2 linked regions of the Caballeronia sp. TF1N1 genome follow. The protein of the gene in region 1 binds, or shares a complex with, the protein of each later gene. Links are inferred from orthologs where the notes say so. Each region holds a gene or a part of one and is shown on either strand. Other genes may lie near its edges.

Region 1 (7,322 bases):
AGCGGTTGCGCTCTTCCTTTTCGTCGGGAATGGAGAAAAGATTCGCGGGCACGCGCGAGCCGGTTTCCCACAGACCTTCCATCGCCGCGAGCTTGGCGGGCTGATATTTGAGCGTGTTCAGACCGTGCGAATCGCCGATCACCATTTGGATCGGCACCATGATGATGAGAAAGATCAGCGACATCTTGAGCATCACGCGACTTTCCTCGACAGCGCGTTTTTGCCGCAGATACATGGCGCCGACGCCGAGAATGACGAAGCCCGTCGTGACGAGGAACGCGCTCACCGTATGCCCAAGCCGGTACGGAAACGACGGCGTGAAGATCACGTCGAAGAAGCTCACCACTTCGAAGCGGCCGTCCGGCAACATGCGATGCCCTTGCGGCGTCTGCATCCAGCTATTGACGGCGAGAATTCAGAACGACGAGATGACCGTGCCCGCCGCGACGAAGATCGCGGACATGACGTGCGCCCATTGCGGCACGAGCTTGCGTCCGAACAGGAGCACGCCGAGAAACGCCGATTCGAGGAAGAACGCCGTCAGCACTTCGTAGCCCATCAGCGGGCCGACGACATTGGCGGTGGCATCGGAGAAACGGCTCCAGTTGGTGCCGAACTGAAACGGCATGACGATGCCCGACACCACGCCCATGCCGAACGACACCGCGAAGATTTTCAGCCAGAACGCGGACAGGCGCCGGTAGACATCGCGCTTGGTGATCCACCAGTTGAATTCGAGCGTCGCGATGAAGCACGACAGGCCGACCGTGAACGCGGGCAGCAGTATGTGGAACGCGACGACCCAGGCGAACTGGAAACGTGAAAGCAGGACCGAATCGACATCCATGAGCGCTCCTTTTATGTTTCTGTAAAAGGCGGGGCGAAGGGTGCACGGTCGCACACTGGTGGCGCGCGCTCCATTAATACACGGTTTTCCATCGCTCGGCACGAGGAGCGAAAAGCCTTGCTGCACCAAATCGGTATAATTACGGTCTGCTTTCGCCGCGTGGACGACCGCGCGCGCTTCTTGTTACCGGGGACGGCCCCGTTCCTTCGAGGAAGTCACCTCATGTCCTGGATTCTTCTTTTTATCGCCGGTTTGCTCGAAGTGGCATGGGCCGCCGGGCTCAAGTCATCGGAAGGCTTTACGCGGCTTTGGCCGTCGTTGTTCACGCTGGTGACGGCCATCGGCAGCTTCGTCTTGCTTGCCATGGCCATGCGCCAGGTGCCGCTCGGCACCGCTTACGCTGTTTGGACGGGAATCGGCGCGGTCGGCGCGTTTATTTTCGGCATCGTATTTCTGGGCGAGGCGTTGACGGCGGCGCGTATCGGCAGCGCGGCGCTGATCGTCGCGGGGCTCATCGGACTCAAGCTCTCGTCCGGGCATTGACGCGCTGTTGCGCCGGCGCGACCGCAATGGTCGCCCGTGCGAGCGGCAGCGCACTTCGGGCGGCATTCGCCGGATGTCTTGCTGCACCGCTTCCTTTTGCATGGATATAATGGTCTGAAGGCATTTCCGATTTTCAGCAATCTCCGATTGCAGATAACATCACTCGGCGAGCCGCACCGTTTTATCTTTCCGCCTGCGTCACGAGGCTTTTTTCGATATCCTCGTTGATATGGGCGGCTTCTTCCGGCATCCGGGCCGGAAAGAAGCGACGTTCAGACCGGCGGACACGGTTGGCCGGGTTGCTGGCGCACCAAGGAGGCGGCAATGCTTGAGTCACTTTCGCTCGCTGCGGGCCTGTCATGGGCGAGCGGGTTGCGCCTGTATCTCACGGTCTTCATCGCGGGTCTGTTTGAACGCATCGGTCTCATCCATCTTCCTGATTCGCTCGCGGTGCTCGGTTCGCCGTGGGTGATCGGCGTGGCGGCGGTGCTCGCCGTCGTCGAATTTCTCGCCGACAAGATTCCCGCGCTCGATTCGCTGTGGGACGCCATTCACACGTTCATCCGCATTCCGGCGGGCGCCGTGCTTGCCGCCGGCACGCTCGGTCATGCCGATCCGGCCATGCTCACCATCGCGGCGCTGGCGGGCGGAACGCTTGCCGGCGCCTCGCATTTCGCCAAGGCGGGCACGCGCGCGCTGATCAATCTCTCGCCCGAACCGGTGTCGAACTGGGCGGCATCCGCGACGGAAGATATCGGCGTGCTGCTCGGCATCACGCTCGCGCTCTTCGTGCCGGTGCTGTTCCTCGTCATGCTGATTGCGTTCCTGGTCATCGCCGGTTGGGCGCTGCCGCGCCTCGTGCGCGGCGTGCACGGCGGCATATCGCGCATGGCCAAGCACATGCTGCCCGGCAGCGGCGCGCCGCAAACGTCGATCACGAGCCTGCGGAGCAAGCACGATTGAGCACCGCGGCGCGCAACGACTCCACTCCCTCCAAGGCCGCGCTCAAAGCCGACCGCACGCATCCTCCTGTCCGGCTCGATTTTCTGCAGACCGCGCGTCAGGCGTGGCGCATGACCGCGCGCGACTGGCGCGCGGGCGAGCTCACCATGCTGCTGCTCGCGCTGGTGCTGGCGGTGGCGGCGCTGTCGAGCGTCGGTTTTCTCTCCGACCGCATGCGTCAAGGGCTCGTGCGCGACGGCCGTCAGATGATCGCGGCGGACTTCGTCGTGCGCTCGGATCATCCCGTCGATGCGATGTTCACCGACCAAGCCAGGTCGCTCGGCCTCGAAACCGCCGGGACCACGATCTTCCCGAGCATGATCAGCTCGACCGCGGCGCAGCCCGCCTCGCGGCTCGCGGCGATCAAGGGCGTGACGCAAGGTTATCCGCTGCGTGGCGCGCTGCGTATCGCGTCGGCGCCCGGCAAGCCCGACGCGCCCGTCAACGGCATTCCCGCGCCCGGCACCGTCTGGGTCGATGCGTCCCTGCTCGATGCGCTGAAAACGCAGCCCGGCGGCACGGTGAAGGTCGGCACGCGCACGTTCAAGGTCGCGGGCATCATCACGCGCGAGATGGATCGCGGCTTTTCCTTCGTCAACTTCTCGCCGCGCCTCATGATGCGCGCCGATGAAATCGCCGCCACGGGATTGCTCGGCTACGGCAGCCGCGTGACTTACCGCTTGCTGGTCGCGGGACCGGATGCGCAGATCGAGCGCTTCGCGCAATTCGCCCGCGATAAGACCGACGGCGGCAAATTGCGCGGCGTCGGACTCGAATCGCTGTCGGACGGGCAGCCGCAAGTGCGGCAGACCATCGATCGCGCGAGCCACTTTCTCACGCTCGTTTCGCTGCTGACGGCGATGCTCGCGGCGGTAGCCATCGCCATGGCCGCGCATCGTTTTGCGCGGCGGCATCTCGACGGCTGCGCCACCATGCGTTGTCTGGGCGTCAGTCAGCGCACGCTGCGCGCGTTGTTTCTGAACGAATTCCTGGCGATCGGCGTGATCGGCAGCGCGCTTGGCGTCGTGCTCGGTTTCGGCGGCCATCTCGTGCTGCTGAACTGGCTGGGCTCGCTCGTCGATGTCGATTTGCCGCAGCCCTCCGTCTGGCCCGCGCTGCAAGGCATCGCGATGGGCCTCGTGCTGCTGCTCGGCTTCGCCCTGCCGCCGCTTTTGCCGCTCACGCGCGTGCCGCCTGTGCATGTGATCCGCCGTGAACTCGGCGATGCAAAGCGCGTCGCTTATGCGGCCTACGGCGTCGGCGTCGTGCTGTTCGCGGCGTTGCTCATCGTCGCGGCGGGCGAGTTAAAGCTCGGCGGCATCGTCGCGGGCGGATTCGCGGCCGGCCTCCTGATCTTCGGCGTGATCGCGCGCGCGGCGTTGTGGGCGGCGGCGCGCTTCGTGCGGCGGGAAAAGAGCCGCGCGGGCGTGGGCTGGCGTTATGCGCTGGCGTCGCTCGAACGGCGCAGCGGCGCGAGCGCGTTGCAGATCACGGCGCTTGGCATCGGCCTCATGTGTTTGTTGCTGATAGCGATGACGCGCGACGACCTTATCAAGGGCTGGCGCGCCGCCACGCCGCCGGATGCGCCCAACGAGTTTCTCATCGACATCCAGCCGGATCAGCGCGAAGGCGTGCTCGCGTATCTGCATGGGCATGGCCAACCCGATGCCGCGCTCTCGCCGATGGTGCGCGCGCGTCTCGTCGCCATCAATGGCAAGGCGGTAAATCCGGACAGCTACGACAAGCCGGATGCAAAACGGCTCGTCGATCGCGAATTCAATCTTTCTTACACCACTGAATTGCCGGGCGATAACCGCGTGACGCAGGGCACGTGGTTCGGCAAGAACGCGCAGCCGGCGGTGTCGATAGAAGAGGGCATCGCGAAAACTATTCGCGTGAAGATGGGCGACACGCTGCGTTTCGATGTCGCCGGCATGCCGGTCGAGGCGCCGGTGACGAGCGTGCGCAAGGTCGACTGGAATTCGTTCAAGGTCAACTTTTTCGTGCTGATGCCGCCCGAGACGCTGGCCGACCTTCCCGCGACGTTCATCACGAGTTTTCATCTGCCGCCGGAACAGGCGCGCACCATCGACGGCCTCGTCGCCGCCTATCCGAACGTGACCGCCATCGATACCGCGCCGATCCTCGCGCAGATTCAGCGCACGCTCGACCAGGTGATCGGCGCGGTGCAGTTCCTGTTCATCTTCACGCTCGCGGCCGGCGTGCTGGTGCTTTATGCGGCGCTTGCCGGCACGCGCGACGAACGCATGCGCGAGTCGGCGCTATTGCGGGCTTTGGGCGCATCGCATCGGCAGATTCGTTCGGTGCAGGTCGCTGAGTTCGTCGCGGTCGGCGCGTTGTCCGGCCTGATGGCGGCGCTCGGTGCGCAGGGCATCGGTTACGTGCTTGCATCGCGCGTGTTCGAGTTTCATATCGAGTTCAACCCGTGGCTCGTGCCGGTTGGCATCGTCGCGGGCGTTGCTTGCGCGGCGCTCGGCGGCTGGATGAGCCTGCGGCGCGTGCTGGCGCGTCCGGCCTTGCAATCGCTGCGCGACGCCTGAGTTTTCTGTTGTCCAAAAGCAATGAGCGAAGTCAATTCCCAACCTTCCGACGATGAAGTCCAAAAGCCCACGCCGTTCGAACTGATCGGCGGCGAGGAACGTCTGCGCGCGATGGTCGATCGCTTTTACGATCTGATGGACCTCGAACCCGAATTCGCGGGCTTGCGCGCGCTGCATCCGCCGACACTCGACAACTCCCGCGACAAGACCTTCTGGTTTCTGTGCGGCTGGATGGGCGGACCGGATCACTACATCAGCCGCTTCGGCCATCCGCGTTTGCGGGCGCGGCATATGCCGTTCGCCATTGCAACGGCCGAGCGCGATCAATGGTTGCGCTGCATGGCGTGGGCGATGCAGGACATCGGCCTCGACGAGCCTTTGCGCGAGCGCCTTCTCACCTCTTTCTTCGATACCGCCGACTGGATGCGCAACCGGCCCGGCTGATTCGCGCGCTTTTGTATCGGTCCAAGGCAGCGGCGCGTGCGGCATGATCTGCGGAACGGCTTTTTGCCGCCCCACGAAATATCGCAAGGACAAGACATGAGCACACGCGCACTCTTTCGCGAGGACGCTTATCGCACACAGTGCGAGGCGAGCGTCACGGCTATCGACGAAATGGGCATCCACCTCGATCAAACCGTGTTTTATCCGCTCGGCGGCGGCCAGGCCGGCGATGCGGGCACGCTGACGCTTGCCGACGGCACGAAGATCGTCATCGCCGACACGCGCAAGGCGAAGTTCGAAGGCGCCACGCCCGACGACGCCGTGCATGTGCCCGCGCCCGGCCAAGAAGAAGCGCTTTCGCTTTTGAAGGTTGGCGACAGAGTGAGCGCGGAGATCGACTGGGAGCGGCGGTATCGGCATATGCGGCTGCATACGGCGAGTCATCTGATGTGCGCGGTACTGCCGTATCCGGTGGATGGATGCAGTATCACGAGAGACTATGCGCGCCTCGACTTCGCGACGGTCGAGCCTATCGAACGTGAGCGCGTGGAAGCGCGTCTGGCGGAACTGATCGGCGGCGCGCACGACGTGAATACCGAATGGATCACCGACGACGAGATGACCGCGCGCCCTGAACTCGTCCGCACGATGAGCGTAAAGCCGCCGATGGGCCTTGGCCGCGTGCGCCTGTTGCGCATCGAAAACGTGGATTTGCAGCCATGCGGCGGCACACATGTGCGTAATACGGGCGAGATCGGCGGCTTGCGGATTGCAAAGCTGGAGAAGAAGAGCGCGCGCACGCGGCGACTGGTGCTGGAGCTGGTTTGAACGCGCGAGCGGAAGCACTCGATCCGCGCGCGAGCGCGATACTCGAATTCTGGTTCGGCGCGGTCGGCTCGCCTGAGGCCGGGACGGAACGCAAGCTGTGGTGGAAAAAGAAGCCTGCCTTCGATGCGCAGATCAGCGAGCGTTTCGGCGCGGTGCTCGAAGAAGCGCTGTCGGGCGGTTTGCGTGAATGGGAGCGCACGCCTTCGGGTGCGCTTGCGCTGATCGTGCTGCTCGACCAGTTTTCGCGCAATTGTTATCGGCATACGCCGCGCGCGTTTGCGGGCGACGAGCGTGCGTTGGCGTTGGCGAAAGCGCTGGTCGATTCCGGCGATGATTTGCGCTTGGCCGATGCATACCATCGTGCGTTTGCGTATATGCCATTCGAGCATGACGAGACGATGGAAAGCCAGCTTCGCGCGGTTGAATTGTTTGGGAAATTAGAGCAAGAAGAGGGCGTGACGAGCTTCCATGAATCGGCGATGAAGCATGCGGAAGTCATCGAACGATTCGGGCGCTTTCCGCATCGCAACCGAATTTTGGGCAGGCCGACGACGAAGGACGAAGAAACGTGGCTGACGACCCGCGGCGGCTTTTAGAGGGAGGCGAACCCGATGATTGCGCGCAGCGAGTCAGAAAGGCGTGGCTAGGAGGTCCGAAGAGCATTAAGACCAGTAGTCAATGTGAGTGCTCGAGTAGAACCGCGCAAAGACAAGGCTTCCCACCAGCGGGCCGCAAAGAAGGTCATCAGCTGCGGAGAGGTGACAAAAAAATTCGCAGACAACGGCCCATTGCAGGGCAAGCGCTCGAAGAGAATCATCAGCTGCGAACGACTACGAGCGTGAGAAAGGGGAAGTGCTCAAAGGGTTTGTGGTAAATAGCGGGGAACCAGTTGTGCTTCAGAAGCCGGTTCCTAAGCTGCTTTCTTTGGTGACTTTCTTTGCAGCAGCAAAGAAAGTTACCCCTCCGCCGGGGAGGCGGCTACTGAACAAAACGCAGCAAAAGAAAAAAAGAAAGCACTCACCGCCCACCGGCGACATCGATCAAAGCCCCGGTGACATAAGAAGCGGCATCGGAGAGTAGCCAGACGATAGCCTCGC
Region 2 (7,179 bases), 460 kb from region 1 along the record:
CTCGACTTCTTCCGTAATCACCAGCGCCTGATGATGGCCCTGCTGATCCTGATCATCGTGCCGGGTCTCGGCATTGTCGGGATTCAGGGTTTCAGCAACTTTTTCGACGAAAGCGCTTACGTCGCCAGCGTGAACGGTCACAAGATCACGCGCCCCGAATTCGATAACGCCTTCCGCCAGCAGGTGGATCGCGCGCGCTCCATGCTTGGCGCTCAGTTCGACGCCCGCATGTTCGACACGCCCGAAGCGCGCGCCGCCATGGTCGACAGTCTCGTGCAACAGCGCGCGCTGTCGGACGAGACGCAACGCCTGCATCTGACCGCATCCGACGACGCCGTGCGTCGCGCGCTGCTGTCCGATCCGATCGTCGCGTCGCTGCGCAAGCCCGATGGCTCCGTCGACATCGAGCGTTACAAGGAAATGCTCGCCATGCAGGGCATGACGCCCGCGCAGTACGACGAGCGCATGCGCTACACAATCGCAAATCAGCAGATCCCGGCAAGCATTCAGGAGTCTTCGTTCACCTCGAAGTCGCTCGCGCAGAGCCTGACCGAATTGTCCGAGCAGCGTCGCGCGGTGCAGGGCATGTCGCTGCGCGCGGCGGATTACGCCGCGAAAGTTCAACCCACCGACGCGCAACTGCATTCGTACTACGACGCGCATCGCAATGACTTCGCGACGCCCGAGACCGCGACCATTCAGTACCTCGTGCTGTCGCCGTCCACGCTCGCGGCGGCATCGAAGCCGAGCGACGCCGATCTCAAGAAGTTCTACGACGACAACATCCAGCGCTACCGCACGGAAGGTCAGGTGCGCGCGAGTCACATCCTCGTGAACGCGCCGAAGGACGCCAGCGCGGCCGACAAGGCGAAGGCGAAGCAGAAGGCCGAACAACTGCTCGCGCAAGTAAAGGCGCATCCCGATCAGTTCGCGCAAGTAGCGGAGAAGAATTCGGAAGATCCGGGCTCGGCGTCGAAGGGCGGTGACCTCGGTTACTTCGCGCGCGGTCAGATCGCGGGCGGCAAGGCTTTCGACGACGCCGCGTTCAACCTGAAAAAGGGCGAAGTGAGCGATATCGTCGAGTCGGACTTCGGTTACCACATCATTCAGGCAACGGACGTCAAGCCGTCGGTTACGCAGTCGTTCGACGAAGTGAAGGAAGCGCTCGCGAAGGACTACGCCGCGCAACAGGGCAGCAAGGGCTTTGCAGAAGCAGCGCAAGGCTTCACCGACACCGTCTACGAACAGGCGAAGTCGCTGCAGCCCGCGGCCGACAAATACAAGCTCACGGTTCAGACCGCTACGGTCGGTCCGAAGCCCAACACGCAATTGCCGCAGGACAATCCGCTCAACAATGCGAAGTTTCTGGCGGCCGTGTTCTCGCCGGACTCGGTGAAAGATCACAACAACACCCAAGCCGTCGATGCAGGCAACAACACGCTGATCGCCGCGCGCGTGACCGACTACAAGGCTTCGACCGTTCCCGCGTTCGACGCCGTGAAGGACGCGGTACGCACGAAGGTCGTCGCGCAAGACGCAGCTGCGATGGCGCTCAAGGAAGGCCAGACGAAGCTTGCCGATCTGCAGAAATCGAAGTCGACCGATGGCTTCACGTCACCGATCATCGTCTCGCGCAACGACGCGCAGGGCTTGCCGCCTGCCGCGTTGAGCGCGATCTTCAAGGCGGATGCCTCGAAGTTGCCCGCGTACGTCGGCGTCGATCTCGGCACGGACGGCTATGCGATCTATCGCGTCAACGGTATCGAGAAAGCCAACGCGGTGGCCGCGGATCGTCTCGCCGGCGCGCAGCAGCAGATCGCGCAGGTCTATGCTCAAGCCGAGATGGAAGCGTATATCGACTCGTTGAAGGCGCGCTCGAAGGTCAAGCTGAGTCAGGCGCCAGTGCCCGCGGCCAATCAATAAGAAGCAGTAAAACGTCAGTCGCACCAAAAAGCCCCGTGTCCGAAAGGACGCGGGGCTTTTTCATTGCTGCCCGATGTAACCAGCAACAGTGTCCTTACAGGCAAGCCTGAATGTCGCCCGTCGCCTGGCTGCCAGCGGCACCCGATGCGCGGAAACCCACCCACGAGCCCGGACCCGACCACTTCGGACGCACCACGGCGGCTGCGCCATTCGGCGGCTGCTGACCCGGCACATAGACATCGACGGCCTGATCGTTGGCAAGCGTATCTTGCGACACGACTTGCTGTTGCGTCTTGTCAGCCCATGCGTGCGAGACGCATTCGGCGACCGCCTTGACCGGCTTGTCGCTCATGCCGACTTGCTGCACGCCTGCGGGCGGTTGAGCGGCGCATGCCGAAATCGCGATGGTCAATGCGACCAGAGGGAAGTATTTCACGTGACCTCCTTGTAGAGCGCTCTCTTGCGAGCGGGGTTATAAGAGTTACGCGAAAGTCTCAGATAACTGAATCTTGGCCGTGTTCCGCGTTTGTTGGAAAAGCTGTCGCGGCTGGCGTCTTCGTTGTTACGACGCACTTGCGCCCAGCAAGGGTTTCAAGCTTGGCCAGACGTTTTCTAATAGCAATGGCTGGGCCTGCACCGTCGGATGAATCTGGTCCGACTGGAACATCGTCGGCTTGTTTTCGATCCCGGCAAGCAGGAAAGGGACGAGCGCCACATTCTTGTCCTTGGCGATGCGTTCATAGATGGCGTGGAACTTTTGCGAATAGTCGGGGCCGTAATTGGGCGGAACGTACATGCCGATGAGTAAAACCTTCGCATGCGCCGCCTGCGATGCCTCGACTATTCCACGCAGATTCGTCTCGGTGGTGGCAAGCGGCACGCCGCGCAAGGCATCGTTCGCGCCGAGTTCCACGACTACAACCGCCGGCTTGATACGCGTGAGCACGGCGGTCAATCGCGCGCGTCCGCCGCTCGTGGTGTCGCCGCTGATGCTCGAATTGGCGACGCTATAATCGAGACGCTCTTTCGCAAGCCTTTGGCGCAGCAGGTTGACCCAGCCGGTATCGCGAGGCAAGCCGTATTCGGCGGAAAGGCTGTCGCCAAGCACGACGATTGCAGGCTTGTTCGTCGCTGCGTCTTGTGCATGCAGCGCGGAACTTGCCGCAAGCATTGTCAAGGCGACGCAAGCACGCGCGCTCCAGTTCTTTTTCAGGGTGTCCATGCAAAACAATATCGAGCCGGTCATCGAAGTTCGGGGTTTAAGCAAGCGGGTGAAGGACGCAACGGGCGAGCTCACGATACTCGATCAGATCGATCTGTCCATCGCGAAGGGCAGCAGCGTGGCGATCGTCGGGGCATCGGGCTCGGGCAAGTCGACACTGCTCGGCCTGCTCGCGGGTTTGGACAGCGCGAGTGCGGGCTCGGTTCGTTTATTGGGCAAGGAGCTTTCCACGCTCGATGAAGACCAGCGCGCCGCGCTCAGAAGCGGCGCGGTCGGTTTCGTGTTCCAGTCGTTCCAGTTGATGCCGCATCTCACCGCGCTCGAGAACGTCATGCTGCCGCTCGAACTGCGCGCGGAGTTGCCGCACGATCAGATTGCCGCACGCGCGCGCTCGCTGCTCGATCAGGTCGGTCTCGCGCAACGCACGGCGCATTATCCCAAGCTGCTGTCCGGTGGCGAACAGCAACGCGTGGCGTTGGCGCGCGCCTTTGTTACGCATCCGGCGGTGCTCTTCGCCGATGAACCCACCGGCAGCCTCGACGCCGCCACGGGCTATGCCATCATCGATCTCATGTTCGCGATGAACGAACGCAACGGCGCGACGCTCGTGCTCGTCACGCACGACGTCGAACTCGCCGAACGTTGCGATGCGACCGTGACGATCGAAGCAGGGCGGCTCGTCAATGGCCTGAGCGTATAAAAAAGCCCGCATCGGCCGATGCAGGCCGATGCGGGCTTTAACGACGCAACCAGCCGTCAATATTTCAGAGCCTTGCGCGCGCGCTCGATCAACGCGGAGGTCGAGGCATCGTGCTTCTTCGGATCGGCGCTCGCGGCGGTGATATCCGCCTCGACCACCTTGCCGAGAATCTTGCCGAGTTCCACGCCCCACTGATCGAACGAGTTCACGTCCCACACCGCGCCCTGCACGAGCACCTTGTGTTCGTACAGCGCGATAAGCGCGCCGAGCGCCTCGGGCGTGAGCGCATCGAGAATGATGGTCGTGGTCGGCCGATTCCCCGGAAAGCTCAAATGCGTGGCAAGTTCTTCCTTGCCCGGGCCCGCGACCTTCTTCGCCTCTTCGAGCGTGCGGCCGAGCATCAGCGCTTCGCTTTGCGCGAAGCAGTTGGCGAGCAGCTTCGCATGGTGATCGACGAGCGGATGCTCAGGCGTGAGCACGGCGATGAAATCGATCGGGATGATGGTCGGCCCTTGATGCAGCATCTGGAAAAACGCGTGCTGGCCGTTCGTGCCGGGCTCGCCCCAGATCACGGCAGCGGTCGGGTAATCGACCATGCCGCCTGCCAGCGTCGCCGACTTGCCGTTGCTTTCCATCTCCAATTGCTGAAGATACGAAGGCAGATAGTGCAGCGCCTGCGAATAAGGCGCGATCAGATCGCTCTGCGAGCCGAAAAAGTTGCGATACCAGATGCCGATCATGCCCATCAGCACGGGCAGATTCTTGTCGAGCGGCGCTTCGCGGAAGTGTTGATCCATCGCGTACGCGCCTTCCAGCAGCGCGTCGAAATTCTTCGGTCCGACCGAGATCACGATGGACAGGCCCACCGCCGACCACAGCGAATAGCGCCCGCCGACCCAGTCCCACATCTCGAAGACGTTTTCTTTCGCGATGCCGAACTTGACCACTTCCGCCGGGTTCGCCGAGACGCCGACGAAGTGCTTCGAAAGCTCGCTTTCCGGGCAGCCCTGCTTCAAGAACCAATCGCGCATGGAGTGCGCGTTGGTCATGGTTTCGAGCGTCGTGAAGGTCTTGGAGACGATGATCGCGAGCGTCTCTTCGGCATCGACTTGCTGGAGCACGTTCCAGAGATCGGCGCCATCGACATTGGAGACGAAATGCGTGTCGAGTTCTTTCGATGCCAGATGATGCAGCGCGTGCACGACCATCTTCGGCCCGAGGTCCGAGCCGCCGATGCCGATGTTCACCACATGGCGGATACGCTTGCCGGTATAGCCGGTCCACGAGCCGTCGCGGACCTTGTCGGCGAACGCGGCCATTTTCGCGCGCTCGGCGCGGACCTGTTCGGCGAATGGCGCGTCGTCGGTTTGCGCGCGCAGCGCCGTATGCAGCACCGCGCGATGTTCCGTGATATTGACGATATCGCCCGCGAACATGGCATCGCGGCGCTCGGTCACCTTCGCCTCTTCGGCGAGCTGGATGAGCAGCTTGAGCGTGGCGTCGGTGATGCGGTTCTTGGAGAAGTCGATGCTGATACCGCCGCCGTCGAACGTGAAGCGCTCGGCGCGCGTGGGCGCGGTGTCGTTTTGCGGCGCGAACCAGTCGCGCAGGCGCTCGCCGGAGATGGCATCGTAGTGCGATTGGAGCGCCGACCAGGCGGGTAGCGATTTGAGCGTCATAACGGTTCGATAGTCCTGAGTGACAAAGGAAACGTTCGTGCAAAGGCGGCTTGGCGGGAGGCGTCAGTCAGTTCGTGAACGCGACCAGCGGTGCCGCGGATGCTCGAATGTAAGAAGCAAGAGGCAGTATAGCGACGATGCATGAACGAATGCTTGCAAGGCGTCATCGCGGCGCCGTGCAAGCCTCGCGCGAATCAGGCGCGCTGCTGTCGTTGATAGAAGCGCCGATTGATGAGACTGCGCACGGCAGGCGCAAGTTCGCCCGCCGTCAGTCCCGCAGGCCCGGTGCCTTCGCTCGCCAGATGCTCGGCGGCCTGCCCGTGAAAGTACACGCCTGCCAGCGCCGCCTCATACGCAGGCAACTTTTGGGCGAGCAATGCTCCGATCAATCCGCCGAGCACGTCGCCGGTGCCGCCGGTGGCGAGTCCTGCGTTTCCGGTCGGATTGATGGCGACGCGGCCATCCGGCGACGCGATGACCGTGCCCGAGCCTTTCAGCACGATGACCGCCGAATAACGCGTTGCCAACCGACGCGCGGCCGCGATGCGGTCGGCCTGCACCGCCTTTGCATCGCTTTGCAAGAGCCGCGCGGCTTCTAGCGGATGCGGCGTGAGCACGCACGGATTGCCCTTGGCGCCGCGTCCCGCGACTTCTGCGGCGAGGGCGTCGTCCTTCGAGACGAGATTGAGCGCATCGGCGTCGAGCAGCTTGGCGACGTCGAGCTTCAGGACATCGGCGAGCACTTTTCTCGCGCGGTCGCTCTTACCCATGCCGCAGCCGATCGAAAGCGCGTCCATCTTTTCGAGCGCGAAGTCGTCGACGTGATGCAGCATCAGTTCGGGATGCGGCGGATCGTAGGACGGCGCACCTTCGCCTAGAAACGCCACGTTGACCTTGCCCGCGCCGCCGTAGAGCGCCATGCGCGCGGCGAGGATGGGCGCGCCGCACATGCCGGTATCGCCGCCGATCACGGCAAGCGTGCCGAACGTGCCTTTGTTGGTCGCGTTGTCGCGCGGCGGCATGTGGGCCGCGAAAAGGGCCGGCACGTTGAGCACGATGGAAGGTGCGGCGGGCGGCTCGATGTCGAGCGTGGCGACATGCAGCGTGCCGCACAGATCGCGGCCTTCCGCCGTGAAGTGGCCCGGCTTCGCGCCGATGAACGTGATCGTCTCGTTTGCGCGCACGCTTGCGCCACCCGCGACGGGTGCGCCGGTGTCGCTGTCGAGACCGCTCGGGACATCGAGCGCGAGCACGCGGCCGTGGTCGCGGCTGTCGGCATCGCGCGCGCTTTGCGACAGACGTGTCGCGATGTCGGCGAACACGCCGTCCAGCACCCGTGTCAGGCCGATGCCGAACATGCCGTCGATCAGCCAGCCGAATTCATCGAACGATGCGGGGACTTCGGTGTCTATCGTCACGCCTGCGGCACGCGCCGCTTCGAGCGCCCAGCGGGCGTCGTCGGGCTTGACCTCGACCGGCATGCAAACGCGCACCGTCACGCCCGCGCGGTGAAGCCGCTCGGCCATCACGAGCGCATCGCCGCCGTTGTTGCCGGGGCCGGCGACGATCCAGACGGGCTTCTTCGTATGAAAGTCGCGCGTATCGAGCAGAAGCTGTGCGGCGGCGGCGCCTGCGCGGGCCATCAGCGTGTGAGG

The links. The genes of interacting proteins can lie anywhere in the genome.
Region 2: the proteins of LDZ28_RS08940 (region 1) and LDZ28_RS06760 are in contact, whole or in part, in a cryo-EM structure (PDB 9GE8), measured with the Escherichia coli proteins. The link is inferred for Caballeronia sp. TF1N1 from one-to-one orthologs.

The regions. Positions count from the first base shown.
Region 1 is NZ_CP084626.1:1,924,506-1,931,827, reverse strand. Bases 2,129-5,208 are described here. They hold LDZ28_RS08940 (ABC transporter permease), read left to right. Parts: upstream 2,129-2,463; coding sequence 2,464-4,953; downstream 4,954-5,208. Other genes in these bases: LDZ28_RS08935 (group II truncated hemoglobin), read left to right, coding at 4,975-5,208; LDZ28_RS08945 (DUF4126 domain-containing protein), read left to right, coding at 2,129-2,353. In the rest of the region: quaternary ammonium compound efflux SMR transporter SugE, read left to right, coding at 1,070-1,390; more of LDZ28_RS08945, read left to right, coding at 1,715-2,128; more of LDZ28_RS08935, read left to right, coding at 5,209-5,397; LDZ28_RS08930 (alanyl-tRNA editing protein), read left to right, coding at 5,494-6,225; LDZ28_RS08925 (DUF924 family protein), read left to right, coding at 6,222-6,821; LDZ28_RS08920 (SDR family oxidoreductase), read right to left, coding at 7,243-7,322.
Region 2 is NZ_CP084626.1:1,460,430-1,467,608, reverse strand. What follows is about bases 2,058-4,994. They hold LDZ28_RS06760 (ABC transporter ATP-binding protein), read left to right. Parts: upstream 2,058-3,143; coding sequence 3,144-3,845; downstream 3,846-4,994. Other genes in these bases: pgi (glucose-6-phosphate isomerase), read right to left, coding at 3,902-4,994; LDZ28_RS06765 (arylesterase), read right to left, coding at 2,486-3,145; LDZ28_RS06770 (hypothetical protein), read right to left, coding at 2,058-2,359. Outside these bases: LDZ28_RS06775 (SurA N-terminal domain-containing protein), read left to right, coding at 1-1,923; more of LDZ28_RS06770, read right to left, coding at 2,018-2,057; more of pgi, read right to left, coding at 4,995-5,524; LDZ28_RS06750 (NAD(P)H-hydrate dehydratase), read right to left, coding at 5,719-7,179.